DNA from 2 places in the Salicola sp. Rm-C-2C1-2 genome. Region 1 is predicted to be linked to the other one. Evidence: riboswitches for the same ligand, from Rfam matches in the RefSeq annotation. Region 1 holds a riboswitch; the other holds the start of a gene.
What was found. Region 1 has a riboswitch for cobalamin ahead of AAF659_RS06005 (cobalt-precorrin-5B (C(1))-methyltransferase). Riboswitches for the same ligand answer to the same signal wherever they lie in the genome.

Region 1 (3,594 bases):
GGTACTGGGCGAGAAACTCAGGTGGGGCCGATACTGAACAAAGCCCGCCGTAACGGCTTCGGTCTTGCCGTCAATGCGCAGCGAATAGTCCTCGCCTTGATAGCGCTGGTAATCCACGCCGCCCAGAAGCTGGGAGCCGCCATCCGTGGTGTGGCGACCGGTCAGATTGACGCCATAGTCATCGAACCCCCATTCGGCCCGGTCGTTAATGAGGTTGACGGTGCCGTCCCTGTCCATGCCCAGGCGGGTGTAATCGGTCCACCAGTCGTGCCAGTAGGCTTTGATGAAGTAGCCGTTGCGTTCGTTGACCTGATGATCCCATTTCAGGGAAACAATGTTCTCATCGCGGTCGTTAACGGCCTTGAAGTTGCTGTTGCCCCGGGCAAAATCGGCTTCCACATCGTTGCGGACCACGAGGGCTTTTAACGACTTACCCTCGCCCGCATCCAGAAGGTAGCGGCCGCCGTAGGAGCTGCGGGTGAAGCCACGCTTCTGACGCCGGGCGCTTTCAAGCAGCTCACTGTCCCGGTAGGGGCGGTAGCCGTCCGAATGGTCGTGTTCGCCAAATACCAGCCACCGCCCGTACTCGTTGCGATTGCTGACATGGCCGGCAAGGCGGCGGTCGCCTAGTGATCCGAGCGCGCCGGTGATGTTGCCCCCGGAGTCCTTTTCGGGCTTACGCAGGACAATGTTCACGACCCCGGCCACTGCCTGGGTGCCGTAGAACAGGCCCTGGCCACCTTTCAGGATCTCGATGCGCTCGACCATATGGGTGCTGATGGAGTCCAGTGGCGAGGTGCTGCCGAAGAGCCGGTTGTTGATGCGCACCCCATCCACCAGCCAGAGCACGTCCTGGCCGCGCGAGCCCTGGAGGTGGACGTCCACGTAGTCGCCCCGGCCGGTCTTGGGGTCCAGATAGAGCCCTGGCACGTTACCGCGAAGAGCCTGGCCAATGTCGCTGACACCGGTCCTGTCGAGTTCTTCACTGTCGATCACTTCCAGTTCAGCGCCGTAGTCGGATAACTCCGAGGGGAGGGTTTCCTCCAGGGCCGATCCCGGGACCACCAGCTCGTCCAGCGTCATGTGGTGATCAGCCGCGATCGCAGTCATTGAGGGCAGAAGCAGGGATAAAAGAGCGAGTACTACGCCTGATTGTTTCATTTAAGGTCTCCATACACTGAGTCCATTAGTGATGGAGCCCTCACGCGGGCAGGCCGACAGGCGGAGCAGCGGTTGTAATACCGCCCCGTTGGTGGCCCGAACACCTTAGTCGCGAAGGCTCGGCTTCCGGCCCATCTGTGCCATGGGTCGGGCTTCGGCAGGTCTTCGGACTCAGGGGCGGGCGCCAATGATTGGCGCTGGCCTTGGATCACGGCTTCCCATCCGGTTTGGACAGTGCCCGGGGGTAACCCCCTGTGATCCTTGTTCCCCAATACCGCTGCGCGTCAGTCCCGGACTCTCACCGGGTTCCCTTGCGCTCGTGATGGAGCGCTGACCGAAGCGCTGGGGAGGCTAGGGCATCGTGTGACGGAAGTCAAAAACCGCGGATGAGTTGGTGGCGGTTTGACCAGGGTGCCCCAATCCTCTAGCATTCACACCTCTCTCGTCTCTGGGTGGCCGGCATTTGTTCAAATGGCGGCTGAAACGGGAACCCGGTGTGATTCCGGGACTGCCCCCGCAACGGTGAATGCTGCGCGCGGATCATCCCCGCCACTGTGATGATGTCATCATGGGAAGGCGATCCGCCCGAACCAGACTGGTTCCAGCATGAGTCCGGAGACCGGCCCAGGGGAACAGTATCGCGCAGTGCGGGCGGCACAGCGGTTGAGCGCTCAGGGTTTGAGCATCATGCGTTCCGAAACCCCGGAAAACAACGGTCCCCTTCGTCAGGGGCTCTCCACGGGAGCTTGTGCTACGGCTGCTTCGGTAGCGGCGGCTCGTGCGCTCCTGATTGGCAGCGAAGACCGGTGCGTGCGTATCCGCCTGCCCCGGGGCCAGGAACCGGCTATGACCATCGAGGATTTGACCGTAGCTGGCACCAGCGCCAAGGCAGGCGTTATCAAGGATGCCGGGGATGATCCGGACGCCACCCATGGAGCCCGGCTTTGGGTCTGTGTGGAATTGATGGGCGAAACCGGGGTGCAATTCCGGGCTGGCGAGGGCGTTGGAACCGTGACCCGCTCCGGACTGCCCGTGCCTAGAGGTGAGCCGGCCATTAACCCGGTGCCACGGCAATTAATTACCGAGCACCTGCAAGACCTCGCCGCTGAAACGGGGTTCGCGGGGGGCTTCAGCGTGACCGTGGGCATCGACGACGGCGAGGCCATCGCCCGGAATACCATGAACGGGAAGCTTGGCATCCAGGGTGGGCTCTCCGTTCTTGGCACCACCGGCGTGGTAAGACCCTTCTCCTGTTCCGCCTTCATCGCCTCCATTCACCAGTCTGTGGATGTGGCCCGGGCTAACGGCCTGACTCATATCGCCGGCTGTACCGGTGGTACCAGTGAATCCTTTGCCCGCTCACACTTCGGTCTGGAGGATGGTGCCATTGTGGAGATGGGGGACATGTTCGGGGCTCTGCTCAAGTACCTGAAAAAGCATCCACTGCGCCAGGTAACGCTGGCGAGCGGCTTCGGCAAACTGAGCAAGTTCGCCGCCGGTGAGCCGGACACTCATAGCCGTCGCTGTGCGATTGATTTTGACTTCATCGCTGATGAGGCGGTGGCGGTTGGTGCCGGCCAGGAGCTGGCTGAATGGATCCGCAACGCCAACACCAGCATCGAAGCCCTGGAAGCCTGTCAGAACTCGGGGATTCCCCTGGGCGACCGCATCGCGGGTGTGAGTCTGGCGCGCGCGCGTGATTATCTGCCTGGTGATCATCATCTGAGTGTCTGCGCTGTAAGCCGCCGGAGTGAACTTGTCGGCTTCGCCGAGGAGGCGGGATGATCGCGGCCATTGAACTCGAGGGATTGCGCAAAACCTACAAAGGTGGTCAGTCAGCGCTCGACGGCGTGGACCTTAGCGTTTCCGGTGGCACCTTCCAGGGGCTTCTGGGGCCTAATGGCGCGGGCAAGAGCACGCTGATCGGCTTGATGACCGGCCTGGTTCGGGTCGAAACCGGTTCGGTACGGCTCTTTGGTCATGACCCGGAGCGCGACCCTGTCGCTGCCCGCCGTCGGGTGGGGCTGGTGCCCCAGGAAGTGAACTTCAACAGTTTTGAGCCCATCAACGAGATCATCGCTACCCAGGCCATGTACTACGGCCTGCCGCGCCGCCGCGCCCGGGAACGTACCCGGGTGGTCCTCGAGCGCGTGGGCCTGCTGGAACGCGCCGAGCGCAAACCCTGGGGCCTCTCCGGTGGTATGAAGCGCCGGTTGATGATGGCCCGTGCTCTGGTGCACGAGCCGGAGCTGTTGATTCTCGACGAGCCCACGGCTGGGCTGGACGTGGAAGCTCGCCGCGACACCTGGTCGCTGCTGCAGGAACTCAATGCCGCCGGCACTACCATTGTGATGAGCAGCCATTACCTCGAGGAAATGCGTGATCTCTGCCAGAGCGTCGCTGTGCTCCGTGAAGGACGTCTGATCGCCAATA
Region 2 (3,594 bases), on a different contig from region 1:
TGGCTGAAGACGCCGATAGCATCAGCCTGATCGAAAACGCTGCAAAGCGGGATAAAGTCATCGGCGCCGTCTGCCACGCACCCGGAGTTTTCCGCCACGTTAACGGTGCCAATGGTGAGTCACTGGTCAGGGGCCACGAAGTCACCGGCTTCACCAACACCGAGGAGGAAGCGGTTGGGCTCACGCAGGTCGTACCCTTCCTGGTGGAGGACATGCTGGAAGCCAATGGTGCGGATTATCGCTGCGGGGAAGACTGGGGTTCGTTCGTGGTTCGCGACGGCAAGCTGGTCACCGGTCAGAACCCGGCCTCCTCCGAGGAAACCGCCAAAGCCGTGCTGAACACCCTGAAACAGTGACAGCAACGGGCTCGGCAGGGCCCGATCCGGGTTACTGAGTGGTGTTATAGACGTAGGAGTCGACTGTGCCGTCCTCCTTGAAACGCACCACCAGATCCGTTGTTTCCGCCTCCCGGAAGGCGGACCAGCGATACTTCGCGTAGGTCCAGGTACGCATGCCATCCTCCAAGCCGGTACGCCACGGATCGCCGAACATAGCTTCAATATCCGATCGGGTTGTTTCACCCACTGTGATCTCTTCCACTTTGTGCGTCGCGAAGTCTTTTCCAACACTGGCGCAACCGGCGGCGACGAGCATCACACCCGCCAGAAGCACGCCTGCGATCTGTTTGCCTGTACTCATTTTTCTGCTCCGTTTACGGATGACGCTCCCATCCTACCCAGAGCCCGTGCGCGCTGAAAGTCACGACTGATTGCGGTTTATTCATTCCCATGCCTCTTGCTTGCAAGGGGGTCTCTCGCCTACATTGGTAGCGTTCCGCAGCGAGGGGAACACCGGTGAAAATCCGGGGCTGTCGCGCAACGGTATGGTGGTTTTGCCACTAAGCCCGATTACCTCTGCGGAACGGAGACTGGAGCCTTCGCGTCAAGGGTGAAAGGTCGGAAAGGGCGTCGTATCACCATCCTCATGGGCCCCGACCCTCCGTTTCGACTCCGCGTTGGCTTCTCCAATACCCCCCTGTAAAGACTCGAGGAGAAGCCCGTGTTGGAAGCTAAAATCCAATCCAATCCCAATCCCGTTCACACCAAGGGTATCCCGACCGGGGATGCCACGCAGGGCCTTGACACTCTCATCCTGCAAAGCCGCCTGACCCGCAGTGCCCAGCGCCTGCTGGAGGCCATGGGCGTGCGTATTGAACCAGTGCGCTGGTACAAAGTCACTGGGCCCGCCGTCTACCGGCTGGCCTGTGCCCAACAGCGCCCGGCTCTGCAATGGCTGCCGCCGGAACAAGCCGAGATGCTGATGGACGAACTCCGGCGCGAAGAGGACGATCTGCGCACGCCAGAGTGGGCGCTTGAACTACTGCGTCGTCAGCGTGCCGGCACACTTTTGGATATGGACGGCGGCATCGAGTTCGGGGACCACGGCATTGATGCTGGACTCGTACTGCACGACCTCCTGCGCCATCCGGGCGCATGAGAGGCGTCACAGGGCCTTGATGGCCCTGTTGAGCTTTGCTGTGGCAGGCGGCCCGCAGGTTTAAGGACGGGACAGATGGGCCGGCAAAAATTCCGGTAAGGCTTGAACGCCGCCGGGCGATCAGGGAGAGTGCGCACTATGACTTTGGATGAACAGCTTGTAGCAACTGCCCGCGCAATGAACACCACCGGCCTGAATCAGGGCCGCTCGGGTAACCTGAGCGCACGCTGTGGCGACAGCATGCTGATCACCGCTTCGGGCTGCCATTTCGATCACATAACAACCCGCCACGTTGTGGAAGCGGATCTGGAAGGCGGCTACCGTGGCTCGCTGAAGCCCTCAAGCGAAGCTTCGTTTCACGCTGCCATCTACCACCAGCGCCCGGACGCCGGAGCGGTAGTCCACGTTCACTCGCCCTGGGCTCTGTCACTGGCCTGCCTGCACCGCTGCATCCCCCCTTTTCACTACATGGTTGCGGTTGCCGGTGGTACCGACATCCCCTGTGTCCCCTACGCCACCTTCGGCACTGAGACTCTGGCTCAGCACGTAGCAACAGGCTTGGCGGAGCGCGACGCCTGCCTGATGGCCAACCACGGTCAGGTGGCGCTGGCGGACACGCCGGAAGCGGCGCTGGAACTGGCGCAGGAAGTCGAGCATTTGGCGCGCTGCTTTGGCCAGCTTTTGCCGCTGGGCGAACCAGTGCTTCTGGATGATGCGCAGATGGCCGAGGTGCAGGACCGCTTCAAGGGCTACCACCGCAACGCCCAGACAACTAAGACCTGAAAGGCCAGCGGCTCAGCGTTGACCAGCCTCTTCGTGGTTCACTATGTGGTGCAGCGCGCTGCATTCGACCATGGGATCATTACAGTTAACCACAATGTCCGAACGGGCGAGCACAAACCCTTTGCCGGTAATTGTGTTCGCCACCAACTGATGCACGCCCTCATGGTGGGTGCCAGTGAAGGTGCCGATGAATCCGGTCTCGCGCAGGGACACGGTCTCTAGACGATCACCAGGCTGAATGCGCCCCTCATGATTCAACAGCGCCAGACGCGCGGAGGTGCCCGTGCCCGTGGTGCTGCGACAGATGACGCCGGGATGCACATAGGTCGTGGAACGCGAGCGGTAGAAGCTGTCTGCCACCTGCTCCACCGGCCCCATGAAATGCAGAAACGGCAGTGGCCCTACATCGCCCAGGGCGTAATGCGAGAACCCACGCTCCGCCTGGATGGCCTCGACGATGCGATAGGCACAATCAGCTAGTTCATCCTCTTCGTCCAGGGTCAGGTCAAACCCCAGCTCGGTGGCGTCTACCAATGCATAGAAACCGCCACTGTAAGCCACACTGTAGGTCACGTTGCCCAGTGAGGGTACATGGATACTGTGTCGATAGCTGTCGATGTAGCTGGGCAGCCCTTCACAGGTAATGGCTTCAACCACGTCATTCTCGACCCTGGCCTCTATCTGCACCAGCCCTGCCGGCGCCTCCAGCAGGAAGGTTTGATGCCCTTCCTGCTTGGGCACAATGCCCTGCTCCAGAACGGCCGTAGCGGTACAGATGGTGTTGGAACCGGAATAGATGGGATAGCCCATCACCTCCATGATGATGTAGCCGGCTACCGCCCGTGAATCCGAGGGTGGCACAAGAACATCCACGGACATCTCCGGTATGCCGTAGGGCTCAAAAAGCAGCAGCTTACGCAGTCCGTCCCCGTCCCCCTGCAGGTATTCCATCTGCTCACGCACGCTGGCCCCGGGCAGAGGCGCGACACCGCCGGTCACGATCCGGCTTACGTCCCCGCCAGCATGGGTATCCATGAGCCGCAGGGTCAGGTCATTGCTCATCGATTAGCCTCAATGGCGACGCAGGCGCCCTGTTGATCCCACTGGCTGTCCGGCACGATTACGATCTTGCCCAGGTAATCACTGCCGCGATTGACGCAGTATGCCTCCGCTTCGCGCAGTCTGGAAAACCGGAACGCGCCCTGGACTTGGGGACGGAAACCTCGCTCATCTCAGTCCACGAATTCGTCGATGATGGCATTCAGGGTCTGACTCGGACGCATCGCGTTCTTGATTTTCCCGGAATCCGGGTAA

Region 2: another riboswitch for cobalamin. It lies ahead of AAF659_RS13440 (hypothetical protein); the one in region 1 lies ahead of AAF659_RS06005 (cobalt-precorrin-5B (C(1))-methyltransferase).

The regions. Positions count from the first base shown of each region.
Region 1 is NZ_JBEFNF010000002.1:53,078-56,671, forward strand. It holds gene AAF659_RS06000 (TonB-dependent receptor plug domain-containing protein) at 1-1,161, opposite strand, end outside; cobalamin riboswitch at 1,301-1,515, opposite strand; cobalamin riboswitch at 1,595-1,803, shown strand; gene AAF659_RS06005 (cobalt-precorrin-5B (C(1))-methyltransferase) at 1,768-2,946, shown strand; gene AAF659_RS06010 (ABC transporter ATP-binding protein) at 2,943-3,594, shown strand, end outside.
Region 2 is NZ_JBEFNF010000009.1:12,219-15,812, forward strand. It holds gene AAF659_RS13430 (type 1 glutamine amidotransferase domain-containing protein) at 1-356, shown strand, start outside; gene bamE (outer membrane protein assembly factor BamE domain-containing protein) at 388-699, opposite strand; adenosylcobalamin (AdoCbl) riboswitch at 819-961, shown strand; gene AAF659_RS13440 (hypothetical protein) at 1,060-1,497, shown strand; gene AAF659_RS13445 (class II aldolase/adducin family protein) at 1,636-2,280, shown strand; gene AAF659_RS13450 (proline racemase family protein) at 2,293-3,342, opposite strand; gene AAF659_RS13455 (NADP-dependent isocitrate dehydrogenase) at 3,513-3,594, opposite strand, start outside.